Regions from separate parts of the Bacillus sp. 41-22 genome, predicted to be linked through region 1. Evidence: predicted binding sites of a transcription regulator. Region 1 holds the regulator's gene; each other region holds the start of a gene.
What was found. Region 1 encodes Rex, which represses fermentation and respiration genes when NADH is low (regulators of the CRP and FNR family bind a similar motif). Its sites were predicted from a motif close to TTGTGAAATATTTCACAA; they were not measured.

Region 1 (5,234 bases):
AGCGATTAATTGACCTACTTCTTCGTCAGCCGAAGAAATAGCAGCTACTTGTGCGATAGAAGATTTACCTTCGATTGGTTTAGAAATCGCTTTTAATTCTTCAATTGCAGCAGTAACAGCTTTTTCGATACCTTTACGAAGACCCATTGGGTTTGCACCCAGCTGTTACGTTAAGACCTTCACGAATCATAGCTTGCGCTAATACAGTTGCAGTTGTCGTTCCGTCACCAGCTACATCGTTTGTTTTGCTAGCAACTTCTGCTACTAATTTCGCACCCATGTTTTCGAATGCATCTTCTAATTCGATTTCTTTTGCGATTGTTACACCGTCATTTGTAATAAGTGGTGAACCGAATTTTTTCTCAAGTACAACGTTACGACCTTTTGGTCCAAGCGTTACTTTTACTGCGTTTGCAAGAGTGTCGACACCGCGAAGCATCGAACGACGTGCTTCTTCACTAAATTTAATATCTTTTGCCATAATAATTGACCCCCTTGGATTTTTAAAATGTATATAATTAACCGATAATTGCTAAAATGTCACTTTCACGTAAAATCAAGTAGTCTGTACCTTCGTATTTCACTTCAGTACCTGCATATTTTGAGAAGATGATAAGATCACCTGCTGCTACCTCTAAAGCAACACGCTCACCATTTTCAAGCACTCGGCCTGTACCTACTGCAATAACTTTACCCTCTTGTGGTTTTTCTTTTGCAGTTTCTGGTAATACAATACCACTTGCTGTTTTTTCTTCTGCTTGAACAAGTTCAATTACAACGCGATCACCTAATGGCTTTAGCATGAACAATAACCTCCTCATTTTGTTATGTAAATTTTATTTATTAGCACTCAAGTCACACGAGTGCTAACACACTTCTAATAATAAATAATCTCAATTTCTTTTGCAAGTAAAAAAATCATAATTTTTTCGCAAATTACTTTATGCACTTTCCTAGATATCATTACTTCTTCTACTGCCTTTACTATATGAATCGTTGTTCCCACTTCTTGTATGTTACAATATGAAAGACACCCTAAGTTGTTTTCGCTAAACGTACAACTTTTTCCTGTCTCCTATTTTATTTTCAAATACTTATTTACAAAAAAAATATAATTCAAATGAAAGTTTATATCGTAGGTAGCATATTTACATGTTATCCTACCTTATCTCATACACTAGCGTTAGAAAGGATGGTTAAACCATTTGAAAAAACAATATTGGTGGATTATCGTTACATACATTTTAATGCAGTTATCAGGCATTGCCGGGTTACCGCTTCTCCTGAAAACTGGACTATACGATAATAGGGGATTTACTAGAGAGGAAAAACTTCAACTCATAACTGGTCATTGGGCTATCATTAGCTTTTTCATTGCATTATGCGTTGTACTTTGGTTACTCAGAACAGACATTCGTGACAGGCATTTAGATAAAATGCGCTCTACTGTTCCAGCTACAATTGGGTGGATTTTTATTGGTTTCTTCTTAGCGCTGTTCTCGCAAAGCATTGCCGGTATGATCGAAATGCGTTTATTAGGGATTACACCGGGATCTGAAAATACAGCAAGACTTATGGACATCGCAAGAACGACACCTTGGTTCCTTATTGTCATATCTATAATAGGACCTATTTTGGAAGAAATTGTATTTAGAAAAATTTTATTCGGTACACTTTATAAGAAGTTTAACTTCTTTATTGCCGCTATTATTAGTTCACTTGTATTCGCGGCGATTCATTTTGATTTTACTCACTTATTGGTATACACTTCTATGGGGCTCGTATTCGCCTTTTTATACGTAAAAACGAAACGAATTATAGTTCCTATTGCAGCTCATGTTGCAATGAATACATTAGTTGCAGTTGCTCAAGTTGTAGTAAGCAATGAGCAAATTCAAGAAATGATTAAAGAAGCTGAAAAAATGCAAGGCTTTATCGGAGGATTTTTAGTATGAGAAACTCACCATTGTTCATGGCTGCATTGTACTTTCTTCTTGGATGTATCTTTACACGCTTCGCCATTACGAACGTAACAGATACAATCTGGAATATGTGGACAATACTATTTGCAGTTATGGCAACAATTGATTTTAATTTGGCACTTCGCCTTATCTTAGTTAAATTCACAAAGAAAAAACAATAATAAAACGCAGAGGTCATCTCCTCTGCGTTTTATTGTGGATAATTCTTCAAAAAGTAAACAAGAGTTTGTAACTCTACAGCTAAATCAATGTGATGAATCCTTATATTCTCTGACACATTTAAGCGTGCTGGTGTGAAATTTAAAATACCATGCACGTTCGTTTCTGCCAATCTATCTGCCACAGATTGCGCTACTGTAGCGGGTACCGTTAATATTGCCACTTGTATATCAGTTGATAAACGTTCTTCTAGTTCATCCAAATGATATACAGGAATGCCTCCGATTTCTGTTCCAACTTTCTCTTCACTAACATCAAACGCCATTTCAATTTTTGTATTATTGTTTTTCGTGAAATTATAATGTAAGAAAGCGGTCCCTAAATTACCTACTCCAATAAGTGCCACGCGTGTTATATCATCTTGGTCGAGTGTTTCACGGAAAAATGATAATAAATAATTTACGTTATATCCATATCCTTTTTTCCCTAACGCTCCAAAATATGAAAAATCTCTTCGAATAGTTGCGGAATCAACCTTTACCGCTTCACTCAATTCGGCTGATGAAACACGTTGCTTACCAGAAAGAGATAAGTTTTGGATAAATCGATAGTATAGAGGCAATCGTTTGGCAGTGGCCTGTGGAATTTTTTGCTGATCCATATAACCTCTCCTCTCTTCCTATCTTTATTCTTATACTTGAATCAAATACAGAAGTTTAGTACTCATGAATTTCCTTGTATAATAAAGAGAAGAAGTATTCTCTCTTTATTTTAAACTATACACTATTTTTAGTATGATTGAGAAATATAAACATGGCAAAGTTAAGAAATTATTTGAGGTGAAAACATTGATATTATTACAAGTGAATGGGCTTTCGAAATTATACGGTGCAGAAACGATTCTTGCAAACATAAAATTGGAAGTACAAACAAAAGATCGTATCGCATTAGTCGGACGAAATGGAGCTGGAAAATCTACATTATTAAAAATAATAGCTGGCGAGTTATCTCATGATGGTGGTGAAATTATAAAACCGAAAGATGTCTCAATGGGGTATTTAGCTCAAAATACCGGATTAGAAACGTCTTTAACAATTTGGGATGAAATGTTAACCGTCTTTACACACTTGCAGCAGATGGAGACAAAACTTCGAAGGCTAGAGCAAGAGATGGGAAAAGAAGAAAACTTTTCAAATGCGGCTATATATGAGAAATTATTAGCTGATTATGACCAATTACAATTAGATTATAAAGATCAAGGCGGCTATCAGTACGAAGCGGATATACGCTCAATTTTAAGCGGTCTTGGCTTCCCAGTTGAAACGCATCAGACGAAAATTTCCACATTAAGTGGTGGACAAAAGACTCGATTAGCTCTTGGGAAATTATTATTAACTAGACCAGACTTACTTATTTTAGACGAACCTACAAACCATTTGGACATCGAGACACTAACATGGCTTGAACAATATTTACAAGGCTATCCTGGCGCGATTTTAATCGTTTCCCATGACCGTTATTTCTTAGATAAACTCGTTACACAAGTATACGAAATTTCTAATAAGGAAAGCCGACGATTTGTTGGTAACTACAGTAAATATTTAGACTCAAAATCAGCTCTATACGAGCAAGAAATGAAGCGTTATGAAAAACAACAAGATGAAATTTCTAAACTGGAAGACTTTGTACAAAAAAATATAGCTCGTGCATCTACGACAAAACGCGCTCAAAGTCGCCGTAAACAATTAGACAGAATGGAAGTATTAACTAGACCATTAGGCGATTCTAAATCAGCTTCCTTCCACTTCGATATTGAAAAACAAAGTGGAAATGATGTTTTACAAGTGAAAGATGCAACTATTGGCTATTATCAGGAACCGATTATTGAACATGTAAATATGCGCTTAACTCGCGGTGACAGTGTTGCCTTAGTTGGGCCAAACGGAATTGGAAAATCTACATTATTAAAATCCATTGTGAATAAGTTACAGCTATTACATGGAAACGTTGCTTTCGGGTCAAACGTATCTGTTGGTTATTATGATCAAGAACAAGCCAACTTAACATCTTCGAAGCGAGTTTTAAATGAATTATGGGATGAATATCCATTGCAGCCCGAAAAAGAAATTCGCACTATACTAGGCAACTTTTTATTCACAGGGGATGATGTACTCAAACCAGTATCTTCTCTTAGTGGTGGACAAAAGGCTCGACTAGCTCTTGCAAAACTTATGATGCAAAAATCCAATTTATTAATTCTCGATGAGCCAACAAACCATCTTGATTTAAATAGTAAAGAGATTTTGGAGAATGCTTTAATTGATTACCCAGGTACTCTTCTATTCGTCTCTCATGACCGCTACTTTATTAATCGCGTAACGACAACCGTTGTTGAGTTATCAACAGAAGGTGCACAAGAATATTTAGGTGATTACGATTATTACGTTGAAAAGAAAAATGAAATGATTGAACGTGCGGAACTAGAGCAAGAAGATGAAGTACCTGTTCAAAAAGTGGTGGCACAAGAAAAATTAAATTATCTCGAAGAAAAAGAACGTAAACAGTTAGAGCGTCAACGTACTCGAAAAATTGAAGAACTGGAACAAAATATCGTAGGCTTAGAAGAAGAAATTGCTACGTTAGAAGACCAACTTTGCTTACCAGAAATATATGCAGATTATGAAAAGGCTAGTGAAATTACAACTAAAAAACAAACACTGCAAGAACAGCTTGAAGCTTGTATGGCAGAATGGGAAGAACTGCATATATAAGAGAATTTAAAAGAGGAGGATGTCTCATAAGTCGGGCTTTTTGACGAGATGACCTCCTTTTTATTTTCTGTTTTGGAATCAATACCATAATAAATGAAATTATACAAACCATTCGACAAGGATTGACAATAGTAGCACCTTATATAATAAGAGGAGGATGTTTCAAAATGTTTTTTGGACATCTCTTTGTTTTTTATTTCCCAAAAAAGAATTTCTTCAAAGGTCAGACTTCCTCTATGTTATCCACAAGGTTATACACATATCCACCTTTATAATATAAACTTTCAAATAACTTTTCCACATTATCCACAACTAGATAAAA
Region 2 (5,234 bases), 750 kb from region 1:
AAAGCTCTGTATATCGTACAGTAGGTTTATTCGAAAGTCGCATGAGCACATTATCTGAAGAAGAAGTAAAAGACGGTAAAGCAGTAGCAGCTTCTATCGCTGAATATGCAATCGAGTGCTCTTTAAATAAAGTATTCGGTTCTGAAGTGTTAGATTATACAGTAGATGAAGGTGTTCAAATTCACGGTGGTTACGGATTTATGGCAGAGTACGAGATTGAAAGAATGTACCGCGATTCTCGTATTAACCGTATTTTCGAAGGAACGAACGAAATTAACCGCCTAATCGTACCAGGTACGTTCTTACGTAAAGCGATGAAAGGTGAATTACCATTACTACAAAAAGCACAAAAATTACAAGAAGAGTTAATGATGATGATGCCAGAAGAAGTAGGCGATGAGCCATTAGCACTTCAAAAATATTTAGTAAAGAACGCGAAGAAAATCGGTTTAATGGTAGCTGGATTAGCAGCTCAAAAATACGGTAAAGCATTAGATAAAGAGCAAGAAATTCTTGTGAATATCGCTGACATTGTAAGCAATCTTTACGCAATGGAATCAGCTCTTCTTCGTACAGAAAAAGCAATTAAAACAACTGGTCTTGAAAAGAATAAACAAAAAGTGTTATACACTGAAGTATTCTGCCAAGAAGCATTCAACGAAATCGAAGCAGATGCGAAAGAAACACTTATCGCAGTTGAAAATGGCGACATGCTGCGCATGATGTTATCATCATTACGTAAATTAACTCGCCACACACCACTTAACGTAATTCCGAAGAAGCGTGAAATTGCTGCGAAAATTTTAGAAGATGAGCGTTACACAGTTTAATAGATAAGAGAGAACCAGTGGCCTGTTGGCTGCTGGTTTTTTTATCGATGGATTCTTGAGAAGGGCTGTTTTACATATGTATTTGTAAACGGATTTTTTTAATGGAGGTAAAGGAGATGAAGTTAATAAGAGTAGGAACAGTTCATCAGCTCGCATTTTTACCGCGTCTCTTTCCAATTAACTGTTACTTTGTCGAAGAAGAAACAGGATTAACTTTAATTGATGCTGCTTTACCATTTTGTGCAAAGAAGATTTTAGAAGCGGCTCGAAAAATAGGGAAACCGATTACGAATATCGTTATTACACATGCGCATGATGACCATATAGGAGCACTTGATGCTATAAAACAAGAATTGCCGAATGTTCCGGTCTATATTTCTAAAAGAGATGCAAGTTTACTTGAAGGAGATTTGTCACTGCAACTAGGGGAACCAGACACGCAGGTAAAAGTAAGTGTGTCAAAAAGGATAAAGACGATTCCAGATATTCTTCTTCAAGAGGGAGATCAAATAGGTTCCCTTGTAGCGATTGCAGCTCCAGGTCATACACCGGGATCAATGGCGTTTTTAGACATGAGAAATGATGCACTCATTGTTGGAGATGCATTTCAAACGAGAGGCGGGATAGCGGTAGCGGGGCAATTGAAGTGGCTTTTTCCGTTTCCTATGTTTGGTACTTGGGATGCAGAAGTTTCATTAACAAGCGCTCAGAAATTGCTGGAGTATAAGCCGTCTATATTGGCGACGGGGCATGGGAAGATGATTAAAGATCCGTTAGTGCAAATGCAGAAAGCGATTGAAGAAGCGGAAAGGAATTTAATGAGAAAGAGCCTCAAATAATTTTGAGGCTCTTTTTTGCTAGACGATATTTTTTTGTAGGCTTTAGAAATGTATATATCGCTAATACGAAGTTGAAAAACATAAATACGAAAGGGTCTTGGCTTGGATTCGGATCATAATTTTTTTGAGTGTTTGTAAGACATTCTAGTGGTATTTCTAGATGTCTTTTTTTTATGAATATGATTTAAAAAGAATCAAATAATAAATGGTGAATGAACAAAGAAAGGTAGGAGTATTTTATGCAAAACTTAACAGAGCTTGAAGTGGAAAATTTACGTCATTTAATTGGTGGTCATGCGACGATTATTAACAAATTGGACCAGTATGCACAGGCTTGTACAGATCCACAGCTAAAGCAAATGCTACAAAAGGATGCACAAGATGCACGAAATACGAAACAGCAATTAATGACTTTTCTAGGATAGGAGGAAGAGAGAAATGAATGAAAAAGATATGGTAAATGATTATTTAGCAGGGTTAAACTCAAGTTTAACAAGTTATGCAAATTATATTTCTCAGTCTGATAACGAACAGTTACATCAAACGTTAATTCAAATTCGTAATCAAGATGAGATGCGTCAACGTAATATGTATGAATATGCAAAGCAAAAAAGTTATTACAAGCCGGCAGCACCTGCTAATCCAATGATTGTGCAGCAATTGAAAAGTCAATTAAGTGCGGAATAGTGTGATGAATGAAACGAGCGAATGGATTCGCTCGTTTTTTTGTTTGGTATATGTCAATAAATACATAATAAATATTTTTTCAGTTGTAACAAATATGACGAAAATTAAATATAACAATTCACAAAAAGGACAAAAACTTTGCTCAATATTTCACAAAGTATCCATGGTTTCTATCGTGAGAACCTCTATAATTAGGGGTGTAAAGAACGAAAGAAATAGACTACATGATCAATTAGGAGAGATTGCTATGAATAGAAACACAAGAAAAATTGCAATTATCGGTACTGGATTAGTTGGATCAAGCTGTGCGTATTCCATTGTAAACCAAGGGATTTGCGAAGAGCTATTGTTAATTGATATAAATCATGAACGTGCAGTTGGAGAAGCGATGGATTTATCGCACTGCATTAACTTTACAAATACAAGAACAAAAGTATATGCCGGAAGCTATGAAGACTGCAAAGATATGGACATTGTTATTATTACAGCAGGACCAGCGCCGAAGCCTGGACAAAGTCGTTTAGACACTTTAGGAGCCAGCGCTAAGATTATGGAGGGTGTTGTTGGCGGCGTAATGGAAAGTGGATTTGATGGCATTTTTTTACTCGCATCGAACCCAGTTGACATTATTACATATCAAGTGTGGAAGCTATCTGGATTACCTAGAAATCGTGTGATTGGTACAGGTACATCACTAGATTCTTCTCGCTTAAGAACAATTTTATCTGAAATGTTACATGTAGATCCTCGTAGTATTCATGGGTATTCATTAGGAGAACATGGTGATTCTCAAATGGTTGCTTGGTCTCACGTAACTGTTGGTGGAAAACCGATTTTACAAATTTTAGAAGAGAAAAAAGACCAATTTGGTGAAATAGATTTAGATGAAATTGTTGAGAAGACTGCAAAAGCTGGATGGGAAATTTATAAGCGCAAAGGAACTACTTATTACGGAATCGGAAATTCTTTAGCTTATATTGCTCGCTCAATTTTCAATGATGATCACCGTGTTATCGCTGTTTCAGCTATTTTAGATGGTGAATATGGCGAATACGATATTTGTACAGGAGTACCAGCAATTATTACTAGAGATGGTATAAGAGAAGTGGTAGAACTAAACTTATCAGAAGATGAAGAAAGTCGCTTTGCAAAATCAAACGATGTTTTACGCGATTATATGAAAACAATTGGTTACTAAATTATAGGAGAAGGTGAAACAAATGAAGGAATATATAATGTCTCGTGTGTTTAAAGCTTCTGCCGGAATCGCACAGGGTATTTTCGTATCCCTTGGAATTGGTTTACTGATCGAAAATATAGGAAGAATTGTTGATATACCATTACTTATTACAATCGGAGTCGTTGCAAAATCACTTATGGCACCAGCAATTGGAGCCGGGATTGCCTTTATGCTCGGTGCAAACGGACTCGTAATTTTCTCAGCGATGGTAGCTGGAGCAATTGGAGCAGGTTCCATTTCAATTACTGAAGCTGGTCTCATCATTAAAACAGGTGAACCAATCGGTGCATTATTAACAGCGACTTTAGCAGTTTATATTGGTAAACGATTAAGCGGAAAAACTGCTTTAGATATGATGCTCGTTCCATTTGCAGCAATATTAGGTTCTGGTTTAGTCGGTATTTGGTTAGCTCAAAATATTAGCCCAGTTTTAAATGCAGTTGGAGCATTCATTAAAGATAGTTCAGCTGGTAGCCCGTTCGTCGCTTCTATCGTGATTGCTGTAGTTTGGGGACTGTTACTTATCTCTCCAGCTTCATCAGCTGCGTTAGCGATAGCGCTTAGCTTAGACGGTGTTGCAGGTGGTGCAGCACTTGCAGGATGTGTTGCTCAATTTATCGGATTCTCTGTTATTTCAGCGAAAGAAAATAATTTAGGTGGCATATTAGCCCAGGCACTTTGTACTCCAAAAGTGCAGTTACCGAACATTACTAAAAATCCAATGATTCTCGTCCCAACTGTCGTCGCCAGTGCAATAGTTGGCCCAGTATCGGCACTAATTTTCCAACTGGAAGCAGGAAAAGAAATTGCAGGTCTTGGATTAAGCTCTCTTATCGCACCAATTAATTTAATTTCCAGCCAAGGGTGGGAAGTTGTCCCAGCGATGGTAATCACTTATATCATCATTCCAGTAGCTGTTTCTTATATACTGTACATTGCTCTTAAAAAAGCAGGTCGTATTCATTCTGGTGATATGACTGTACCGCAATCTTAATTTGAAAATCTCCTTAATATAGAGAAAAGCAGACTGAAGCCACAGTCTGCTTTTTTACATTTTTTGATTTTGTTTTACTGGAACACGTACGGTTTCTTTTGCTAATAATAGCTGAACACCAAAGTATAGTACGCTTGCAAGCATCATTCCAGAAATGGCGTCTACAAATGCATGCTGCTTCGTAAATAATGTTGATAAAATAATAAGCGTACCGAAGAAAGTAAGGATGTAATATTCCAAAGTATGCTGTTCTCTACGCTTAAAGGCAGCTAACATAATTACAAATGTCGTAAGGACATGAATGCTTGGGAAACAGTTTACTGGTTGATCAATACTATAAATATAGCGGACTAGTTCGGAAAATACATCTGTTCCAACGACGGTTGGGCGTGGTACAGTTGTCTGCCAAAAAAAGTAAATCGAAAAACAAGCAAGTTTTCCAAGAATTACACTACTTAAAGTGACATAATATTGCTTTCGATCAGCAAAACAGTAATAAATAAGTGCACCGTATAAGTATGGAAACCAAAGTAAGTAAGGAATAATAAATGCTTTCACAAATGGAATCCAATCATCTACTACAGTTGTGACATCTACTGCGTGAACAGTAGATTTATTTAATACGTCGTAAAGGGGACTTACGA
Region 3 (5,234 bases), 230 kb from region 1:
ATGAACAGAATTACGGTATGTTTTATGTTTGCGAATCTTGTTCATAAATGTTTTCACAAGATTTACTGCGATTTCATCTACACGATCATCATTGTTACCGTATTTAGGGAAATCTCCCTCAATTTCGAAATCAACTGCAATACCATTTTCATCACGAATTGGTTTTACTTGTGCATATTTAATTGCACTTAAAGAGTCTGCTACTACAGATAATCCAGCGATACCTGTTGCCATTGTACGAAGAACATTTGTATCGTGAAGTGCCATTTCAATACGTTCATAGCTATATTTATCGTGCATATAGTGAATTACATTTAATGTATTTAAGTATAGACCAGCTAACCATTCCATTGTCATATCGAATTTACGCATAACTTCTTCATAATCTAATACTTCAGAAGTAATTGGTGCGTATTCAGGACCAACTTGTGCTTTTGACTTTTCATCTTTACCACCGTTAACCGCATATAGTAATGCTTTCGCTAAGTTTGCACGTGCTCCGAAGAACTGCATTTGTTTACCAATTCTCATTGCTGATACACAACAAGCAATACCGTAGTCATCACCGTAGTCAGCACGCATAATGTCATCATTTTCGTATTGAATTGCTGATGTTTTAATAGACATTTTTGCACAGTAGTTTTTAAAGTTCTCTGGTAATTGTTTAGACCAAAGAACTGTTAAGTTTGGTTCTGGTGCTGGTCCTAAATTATCTAATGTATGCAAGAAACGGAATGAGTTTTTTGTTACTAACGGACGACCGTCTAACGCCATACCACCGATAGATTCAGTTACCCAAGTTGGATCTCCAGAGAATAGTTCATTATAATCAGGTGTTCTTGCAAATTTCACAAGACGTAATTTCATAATGAAATGGTCAACAATTTCTTGTGCTTTTTCTTCTGTTAAAGTACCATTTGCTAAATCTCTTTCAATGTAAACATCTAAGAATGTAGAGGTACGTCCAAGGCTCATTGCTGCCCCGTTTTGCTCTTTAATTGCTGCAAGATAAGCAAAGTATAACCATTGGAAGGCCTCTTGTGCATTTGTAGCTGGCTTAGAAATATCGAATCCATGAGAAGCAGCCATCTGTTTTAACTCTTGAAGTGCACGCATTTGCTCAGATAATTCTTCACGTAAACGCATTGTATCTTCGCTCATTACACCGCCAGTTAAATTATAATCAGCTTTTTTCGCTTCAATTAAATGATCTATACCATATAGCGCTACGCGGCGATAGTCACCGATAATACGTCCACGTCCATACGCATCTGGAAGACCAGTAATAACACCTGATTTACGAGCCGCTTTCATTTCTGGTGTGTATGCATCAAATACACCTTGATTATGAGTTTTACGCCAGTCTCTGAAAATCTTGCTAAGTTCTTTATCCATTTCATATCCATACGCTTCACAAGCTTGTTCTGCCATACGAATACCACCATATGGTTGTAAAGAACGTTTAAATGGTTTATCAGTTTGGAAACCGACCACTTTTTCAATATCTTTATTTAAATATCCTGGTTCATGTGATGTAATAGAAGAAACAATTTTTGTATCCATATCAAGAACGCCACCGTTTTCACGTTCCTTTGTTGTTAAATCCATTACTTGATCCCAAAGTTGTTTCGTTGCTTCAGTTGCTTCCGCTAAGAAAGAGTCTTCTCCCTCGTAAACGTTTACATTATTTAAAATGAAATCGCGAACATCAATCTCTGCTTTCCATTTTTCACCTTTAAAGTTTTCCCACGCGCTTTTTACATTTTCTAATACTTGAGTCATCCTAATCTCCTCCATTTTTGATTAGTACAGGACTACGTTTTTTTATATAACAGCTTACACACTTAGAATACTACTTTTTTTCGGAAGTGGACGAAATAGTTGTGACATGTTTGTGAAATGTTGAGCAAACTACTACGTACATAGTGTTAACCTCATATAAAACTCTTTAGAATTAACCCTTTCTTTAATTGTATTTTTTTGGTATTCTTATATACGAGTCCTATTTTGTAATATAAGAACGATACCCATTGTAGAGCTGTAATACTCTTATCTCCTAATCTGTTATAGTTTTTATAACAGAGCAAAAAAGTGTACATACGTTGTACACTTTTTTTGTTACCACTATAAAACATCTCTTTTTCTATTTCCATCGTAAAATCCACCACGACTGTTTGTTAATGCAATTAATTGCTCTAATCCTTCTATATGATCACCAATAATTCGAAGGACAGCTGGAGGATGACCTATTTTTGCGAAATGTTCACTGGGACGAATACGGTTCATCTTATCAACATCGACACGACTTACACAAGCGATTTCAAAACCTGAAAGTACAGCTTTCACTTGTGCTACACAAGGTGACAATAATGATTTATACCCTATTTCCTTCAAACAAGTACGACTAAACGCATTAGGTACAGCAATAAGAGAGCCTACTCCTAAATCTTTTCTATCACAAGCTAAATTTACTGCATATTTAAATGCTGTTACAAGATGAAGTGGTACTCTCAAATCTAAATAATGATTTAAATCATTTAATGCGACATCCGTTCCATCTGCAATAGCTTTTGCAAAGGGATATAGCTCACTAGCTGGAATAACAAAGTCACCGTCTATAAATAAAACAATTTCTCCTTTTGCAAAATAAGTTCCAAGCGAACGCCCCACATCGTTTCCAAGTGCTTCTTTATACACAATTGTTGTTGCTCCCTTGTCTTTTGCAATTGTTGCCGTTTTATCGGACGAACCATTTACAACAACGATGATTTCAAAAGGTTCAATTTTGCGAAGCTCTTCTATAACGTTTCCAATTGTTTTCTCTTCATTTTGCACAGGAATAATTACCGATAATTGCTCTCCTTTATACAAATTAGATGTAACGCCCCATCCTTGATAAAAATCTTCAAAATTTAGAGTATGATAGACACTCTCTCTTTTCCTATTTCCATCATAATATCCTCCGCGCCCATCGCTGCCTAATATCCGCTCTGCTACAGCTTCTATATGATCACCTATCATTCGTTTTTCAGATTGAGAAAGATCCGTGCCATATGCAGCATGCTCGAATGGACGAAATTTATTTGGCGTAATAACGTCAATTGCACAATGACGACTAATTCTCCATTTACTTTGTGCTAGGCGTAGATGAGCCACAATAGGATTAACAAAACATTCGTCTCCAATACTTTGCACAACTTCCTTCGTCAGCGCATGAGGTACAGATAATAAAGAATCAATTTTTAATTCTTCACGCTCTAACATTGCATTTAATATTTGGCGCCATACTGTCACGGAGTGCGGTTTTTGTTTCTTTAAAAATAATGCGTCCAAATTATTTAAAACGATGTCCGCCTGATCATGTAAAATCGGATTAAGGAATAATTGTAATTTTGAAGTTTGAATAGCAAAATCTCCATCTACAAACAGTAATACATCACCTATCGCATGTTTTGCACCAACTGCGCGTCCAACGTCGTTACCAAGTGACTCTTTATGCTGGATTACTGTACATCCTAAGCTCTCAGCAATCGCTTCTGTACCATCATTACAACCATTTGCTACTACAATAATCTCTACTGGATTCAATGGTTTTACCGATTGAACCACATCTGAAATCGTATCCACTTCATTACATACGGGAATAATAACTGATAACGACTTAGCCATTGTTTTCTTCACGAAACCATTTAATAGTTTCTTTCAATCCTTGTTCCCACGTTACTTTCGCTTGAAACTGAACAAGTTCTCTTAATTTCGTTACGTCTGGTCTTCTATTTGGAATCTCTTCAAATCCATGTGGATATACTTTCTCAAATGGAACGTGCACAATTTTGGAAATAGACTTCGTTAATTTTTTTATATCTTCCGCTACTACCCTTATATTTTTTTCATTCTCAGAACCTATATTAATAATTTCACCATTTACCTTCTCATCCATTGCACGAATTGTTGCCTCGACCGCATCACTTACATACGTAAAGCAGCGTGTCTGCTTTCCATCTCCATACACGAGAATATCGTCACCTTGCAAAGCCGCACGAATAAATCGTGGAATTACTCCTGCGTACGGACCATCTTTCGCTCTTGGACCATAAATATTAAAATAACGAACAATCGTTACAGGTAAACCTTCTAATGCGTACCCTAAACATAATGTTTCCTCTAACGTTTTACAAATTGCATAACTCCAACGTATTTTGGAAGTTGCACCGTATAAACGATCTCCTTCTTCAGAGAATGGCGGCTCTCCCTTTCCATATACTTCAGAAGTAGATGCAAATACTACTTTCTTCTTCCCTTTTAACGCTGCTTGTAAAATATTTCTCGTTCCATCGAAATTTGTTTCAATAAGCTCTACACTTTTTTCCATTGTAGTTTTGACTCCCAAAATTGCAGCTAAATGAAACACCACATCATGTTGATTCACTAATTCATAAATTGAATTTTTATCTAAAACGCTTATTGAAATAACCCGGAGCTCTTTCATTAACTCATTATGATATTTATTTTTTCCTTTATAGAAGTTATCCACAATAGTAACTTCATAACCTCTTTTCACCAACTCTTCAGCTAAATGCGAACCAATAAATCCTGCTCCACCTGTAATTAAACATTTTTCACTCATACACTCACCTTCTTTACGATTCCACGTGTATCTATTAATCGCTCAATCCCTTTAAAAAGATTCCAATCGATGCTAGAGTGATCCGTTACAATTAAAATACAATTTGCTTGTTTAATTCTTTGTTCATCTAATGGAACAGATTGATATAGTGTATCTCCAATTTTCGCTGTAGAAATATACGGATCATGATATTCTATCTTGTATCCTTCTTTTATTAATAATTGAATAATTGGCAACGCCGGTGATTCTCTCAAATCATTTACATCTTTCTTATATGCAATCCCTACTATTAAAACCGTTGCGGGTGATTGCACCACACCTTTTACTTTCCCGATTATTTTCGCTGGCATTTCTTCATTAATTACATGTGCTGCCTCAATTAATTGACTAATTGCTCCAGCCTTTCTTATTCTCCATTGAAAATATAAAGGATCTACCGGAATACAGTGTCCTCCTATTCCTGGTCCTGGCCAATACGGAGTAAATCCAAACGGTTTTGTAGATGCCGCTTCAAGCACCTCATAAAAATTAATATTCAAACTTTCACAAAGTATATTTAACTCATTTACTAATGAAATATTAACTAAGCGCTGAATATTTTCAAATA
Region 4 (5,234 bases), 680 kb from region 1:
TAAACATAAATGCAATTGCACTTGCACGTTTATTCTCTGGTACAAGCGCAGCCGCAATTGTGGATCCTATCGACATAAAAACGCCGTGTGCAAACGCAGATACAACCCTCGCCATAAGCAACACAGTAAAACTTGTTGCCACTGCCGCAATTCCATTACCAATAATGAAAATAATCATAATCCACATTAATAACGTCTTTCGCGACATACTAGCTGTTAATGACGTTAATACTGGGGCACCAAACGCTACCCCTAATGCATATAAAGAAACGGTTAAACCCGCTGTTGTAACAGAAACATGTAAATCCTCTGAAATAGATGGTAATAAACCGACACTAATAAATTCGGTTGTACCAATTCCAAATGCACTAATTGCTAGCGCTAATAAAGCAAACATACTTCTTCGATTCGTCTGTACCGCTGAAGAAGATACTGTATATGAATTCAATTGAACTCCTCCTTAATGCGAGAAATCCAATCATAATAGTGTGATAAAAAGGCCTTTTTATCTTCTACAAAAATAATGTTACTGCTGATATATGCTATTATGAATGGCTTCACTCTTTTTTTGAAGAACGCACTTTAAAGTACGATAGGTACCAAAAAGTAACATAGGCACTTTTTAGTACCGTACTACTCATTTCCCTCTTACGTATGCTATTATGGAACATATTCAACATAATAAAAAGTACGTACTTTAAAGTGCTATAGGTACTTTTTAGTAACATTTAAATTATTTGGCTTCTTTTGTTGGAGAACTGAAATCTACATTCATCAAAGGAGATTTTTATATGAAGAAATATAATATTCCCGTTGAAGCGACTTTAGAGGTTATCGGCGGAAAATGGAAAGTCGTTATTCTTTGCCACTTAACGAAAGGTACAAAGAGAACGAGTGAATTAAAACGTCTCATGCCTGGTATTACACAAAAGATGTTAACACAGCAATTACGCGAATTAGAAGAAGACGGAGTTATTCAAAGAAAGGTATACAATCAAGTACCACCGAAAGTAGAATATTCTCTTACAGACTACGGTTGGTCTTTAGAATCCATTCTTGATTCTCTTTGTACTTGGGGCGAATGCCACCTTGAAAAAAGCGGTAACACATCAATGCTAATTACAGAAGGTGAACAATAAAAAAAGGAAAAAATGAACATAAATTTGTCCATTTCCTCCTTTTTTTCTTTATATATATGTACATTTTTAAGATAGATAAAATAATTTATGCGCTTTCATGCCTTGTCAGTACTAGGTTACAGAATCAATATCAAATAATTAGGAATCATTTTTATGTTAACATACGTGTATATAGTATATAATATAGGATATATATTATATACACTTTCCGATAAGGGAACTTTCCATTATGCGGACAAGCCATGTATCGGACAGTTCATAAATAATAGGTAGGACATTATGGTTTTGGATTTATGATTTCAGCTTACTTGCTGTCATAAATTTAAAGGCATTTTATTGTGCTTTGTGAAACTTTGTATAAAGTTTCGCAAGTGTTTACTATCTTATCTATCAAAAATAAGAGTATTGCTATCGTAAAGGAGAATTGGAGATGCCAGAAACTATGACTCAAACAAAGCCAGAACAAGAAACTGTACAAATTTCTGCTAGCCAAGGACAACTTGATGTACTTGATCAGTTGTTAAAACCTGAGGTACAAGAATCATTAACAACACTAGTAGAACAGCTTCCAAAATTAACTGAGCTTGTTAACATTTTAACTAAGTCTTATGACTTCGCTCAAACTGTTGCTACTGATGAAGTATTAAAAAGCGACACTGTTAGTGCAATCACAGAGCTTGTAGAACCTGTAAAGGATACAGTGAAAAGCATGGCTGCAACTGCTATCGAAGCGAAAGATCGTGCTGATGAAAGCAACGAAGTTATCGGCCTGTTCGGTCTATTAAAATTACTAAAAGACCCACAAGCACAAAAAATGTTCCGCTTTGTGAACGCATACCTTCAAATTAGTGCAGAACGTAACAATAAATAATTTAACTTATAACAACAATTAGTAAAGACGGGGGATATCATACTATGTCAAAACAAATTGTCATCTTAGGCGCTGGTTATGGCGGTCTTCTTGCCGCTTTAAACGTACGTAAATATTACAGCAAATCAGAAGCACAAGTTACAGTGATTAACCAATACCCAACGCACCAAATCATCACTGAACTACACCGCCTTGCAGCTGGTAACGTTGCTGAGCAAGCAATTGCAATGCCACTTACAAAGCTTTTCAAAGGTAAAGACATCGATCTTAAAATTGCAACAGTTGAGTCATTCTCAGTTGATAGCAAAGAAATCAAACTAGCTGGTGGCACTACGCTATCTTACGATGCACTTGTAGTTGCTTTAGGAAGTAAAACTGCTTACTTCGGTATTCCAGGACTAGAAGAAAACAGCATGGTATTAAAATCTGCTGCTGATGCAAACAAAATCTACAAACACGTTGAAGACCGTATTCGTGAATACGCTAAAACGAAAAACGAAGCTGATGCTACAATCGTAATCGGTGGTGGCGGATTAACTGGCGTTGAGCTAGTTGGTGAGCTTGCTGACATTATGCCTAAACTTGCAAAAAGCCACGGCGTAAATCCAAAAGAAGTTAAACTTCTTCTTGTTGAAGCAGGTCCAAAAATCCTTCCAGTATTACCAGACCACTTAATCGAACGTGCAACTGCTAGCTTAGAAGCACGCGGTGTTACATTCTTAACAGGTCTTCCTGTAACAAACGTTGCTGGTAATGAAATCGACTTAAAAGACGGTCAAAAAATCGTTGCTAACACATTCGTTTGGACAGGCGGCGTACAAGGTAATCCATTAATTGGTGAATCAGGTCTTGAAGTAAACCGCGGTCGTGCAACTGTTGATGCACATCTACAATCTACTTCTCACAAAGACGTATTCGTTGCTGGAGACAGCGCTGTTGTCTTCTCTCCAGACGGTCGTCCATACCCACCAACTGCACAAATCGCTTGGCAAATGGGTGAGTTAATTGGATACAACTTATACGCAGCACTAGAAGGCAAAGCATTCGAAGAGTTCGCACCTATCAACTCTGGAACACTTGCTAGTCTAGGACGTAAAGATGCTGTTGCTACAATCGGAGCAAGCAATACTCCGCTTAAAGGTTTACCAGCATCATTAATGAAAGAAGCAAGTAACGTTCGTTACTTATCACACATTAAAGGTCTATTCAGCTTAGCATACTAATCTGAATATAAGCCCGAATCATGCCCTGCATGGTTCGGGCTATTTTTATCCCGCTATTTGCGGGCTGATAATCAGTGGGGATGTACAAAACCCCCCACTGATTAAAGTTTCACTTTATCCGTAATTTTCTCTAACTTATTTATTCGACAAAAGAATAATATAACCTCTTTAATTATCAAAATATACTGACTTTTTTTATGTCAAAATTGTGTATATGAAAAGAGCGGAAGTAGATATCTTCCCTACTTCCGCTCTTTCACAAGAACTATTCTCCTAATTCCACTAAGCTGTAGTTCTTCTTCCCTTTACGAATAATGATGAATCGTCCATCAAATGAATTTTCTACAGTAACATCTGTACCCACATCCGTTACTTTTTCACCATTCATAGATATAGCCCCATTATTAATATCTTCACGCGCTTGACGTCTAGAAGGTTCAATTCCTAAATCAACTAGCCACTCTACGATATTTTTCGTCTCTTTTGAAGATTGGAATGTCGGCATCTCTTTAAAGCCTTGTTCAATTTCATCAGCTGTTAACGACTTAATATCTCCGCTAAATAACGCTGCTGTAATTTTCACTGCCTGTAAAAATGCTTCTTCTCCATGAACGAATTTCGTCATTTCTTCCGCTAATACTTTTTGTGCTTCACGTTTATGAGGCTCTGTTTCTACCTTCGCTGCTAATTCATCAATTCGCTCTTTCGTTAAGAACGTAAAGTATTTCAAGTATTTAATTACATCACGGTCATCTGTATTCACCCAGAACTGGTAAAATTCAAACGGTGTTGTCTTTTCCGGATCAAGCCAAATAGCACCACCTGCTGATTTACCAAACTTCGTACCATCTGATTTTAATAATAATGGAATCGTTAATCCGAATACTTTCGCTTCATGACCTTCTAACTTACGAATTAAATCTAAACCACTCGTAATATTTCCCCATTGATCACTACCACCAATTTGCAATTGAACATCTTCTTTTGTGTATAAATGATGAAAATCCATCGCTTGCAAGATTTGGTACGTGAATTCTGTGAAAGAAATCCCTGTATCTAAACGACTTGCGACAATATCTTTCGCTAACATGCTATTTATGCTAAAGTTTTTTCCGTAATCACGTAAAAACTCGATAATGTTTATTTTATGTGTCCAGTCATAGTTATTTACCATCTTCACTTCGCTATTCCCGCCAAAGTCAAATAGCTTTTTCATTTGCGCTGTTAACGCATCTACATTATGCTGCACCACTTCTAAAGTTTGCAGTTGACGCTCTGATTGACGTCCACTTGGATCACCAATTGTTCCTGTTGCCCCGCCAATTAAAATAACCGGATGATGACCAGCTAATTGGAATCTCTTCATCATCATAAACGGAATCAAATGTCCGATATGCATACTATCACCAGTCGGATCAACTCCGCAGTATAGTGAAATCTTTTTCTCTTCTACTAACTTACGTAAACCTTCTTCATCTGTCTGCTGATTCACAGCACCGCGCCATTCTAATTCATCAATAATATTCATCTTTTGTCATCCCCTTTATTTTTTTGAAAACAAAAAAGCCCCTATGTCTACAATAGACATAGGGACGATTATTCACCGTGTTACCACCCAGTTTGCATAAATAGCATAGCTATTCATACCACTCTTAGCAATAATATCGATTGCTAGTCCGCTTAGCGTTACCTAAGATACTCCAGAGTGTAATTCACAAGTTTGTTTGTGCTAGGTTCCAGCAATCCCTAGCTCTCTTTGATAACAGTGACAAACTGCTACTGGGCTCTTTCAACGTATATTTTATTTGTTAAATTATTAGCCATTATATTGAATCCAAATCAAATTGTCAACAATAACCAAATGTTATTTCGAAATAATTCATACTTTTATACGTTTTTTATTCAAAGATTACTGTAGATTTTCTCCAATAATCCTTACTTCTCTCTCTAATTTCACACCGAATTTTTCTTCAACAGTTGTTTGTACGAAATGAATTAAAT

Region 2: a site for Rex is predicted at 2,495-2,512, ahead of LCF45_RS24690 (L-lactate dehydrogenase). Genes of this name have one in related genera too.
Region 3: a site for Rex is predicted at 1,893-1,910, ahead of pflB (formate C-acetyltransferase). Genes of this name have one in related genera too.
Region 4: a site for Rex is predicted at 1,493-1,510, ahead of LCF45_RS25005 (DUF1641 domain-containing protein). Genes of this name have one in related genera too.

What each region holds. Positions count from the first base shown of each region.
Region 1 is NZ_CP084035.1:258,770-264,003, reverse strand. It holds partial or broken gene groL (chaperonin GroEL) at 1-481, opposite strand, end outside; gene groES (co-chaperone GroES) at 519-803, opposite strand; gene LCF45_RS01525 (CPBP family intramembrane glutamic endopeptidase) at 1,206-1,955, shown strand; gene LCF45_RS01520 (YdiK family protein) at 1,952-2,143, shown strand; gene LCF45_RS01515 (redox-sensing transcriptional repressor Rex) at 2,173-2,802, opposite strand; gene LCF45_RS01510 (ABC-F family ATP-binding cassette domain-containing protein) at 2,990-4,912, shown strand.
Region 2 is NZ_CP084035.1:4,774,329-4,779,562, reverse strand. It holds gene LCF45_RS24710 (acyl-CoA dehydrogenase family protein) at 1-830, shown strand, start outside; gene LCF45_RS24705 (MBL fold metallo-hydrolase) at 947-1,669, shown strand; gene LCF45_RS24700 (hypothetical protein) at 1,909-2,094, shown strand; gene LCF45_RS24695 (spore coat protein) at 2,108-2,356, shown strand; gene LCF45_RS24690 (L-lactate dehydrogenase) at 2,604-3,554, shown strand; gene LCF45_RS24685 (PTS sugar transporter subunit IIC) at 3,577-4,590, shown strand; gene LCF45_RS24680 (phosphatase PAP2 family protein) at 4,645-5,234, opposite strand, start outside.
Region 3 is NZ_CP084035.1:486,555-491,788, reverse strand. It holds gene pflB (formate C-acetyltransferase) at 1-1,782, opposite strand, end outside; gene LCF45_RS02510 (hypothetical protein) at 1,935-2,153, opposite strand; gene LCF45_RS02505 (glycosyltransferase family 2 protein) at 2,125-3,669, opposite strand; gene LCF45_RS02500 (NAD-dependent epimerase/dehydratase family protein) at 3,662-4,627, opposite strand; gene LCF45_RS02495 (nucleotide sugar dehydrogenase) at 4,624-5,234, opposite strand, start outside.
Region 4 is NZ_CP084035.1:4,842,291-4,847,524, forward strand. It holds gene LCF45_RS24995 (MFS transporter) at 1-397, opposite strand, end outside; gene LCF45_RS25000 (winged helix-turn-helix transcriptional regulator) at 792-1,139, shown strand; gene LCF45_RS25005 (DUF1641 domain-containing protein) at 1,570-2,010, shown strand; gene LCF45_RS25010 (NAD(P)/FAD-dependent oxidoreductase) at 2,055-3,233, shown strand; gene tyrS (tyrosine--tRNA ligase) at 3,499-4,761, opposite strand; T-box leader at 4,819-5,035, opposite strand; gene murB (UDP-N-acetylmuramate dehydrogenase) at 5,143-5,234, opposite strand, start outside.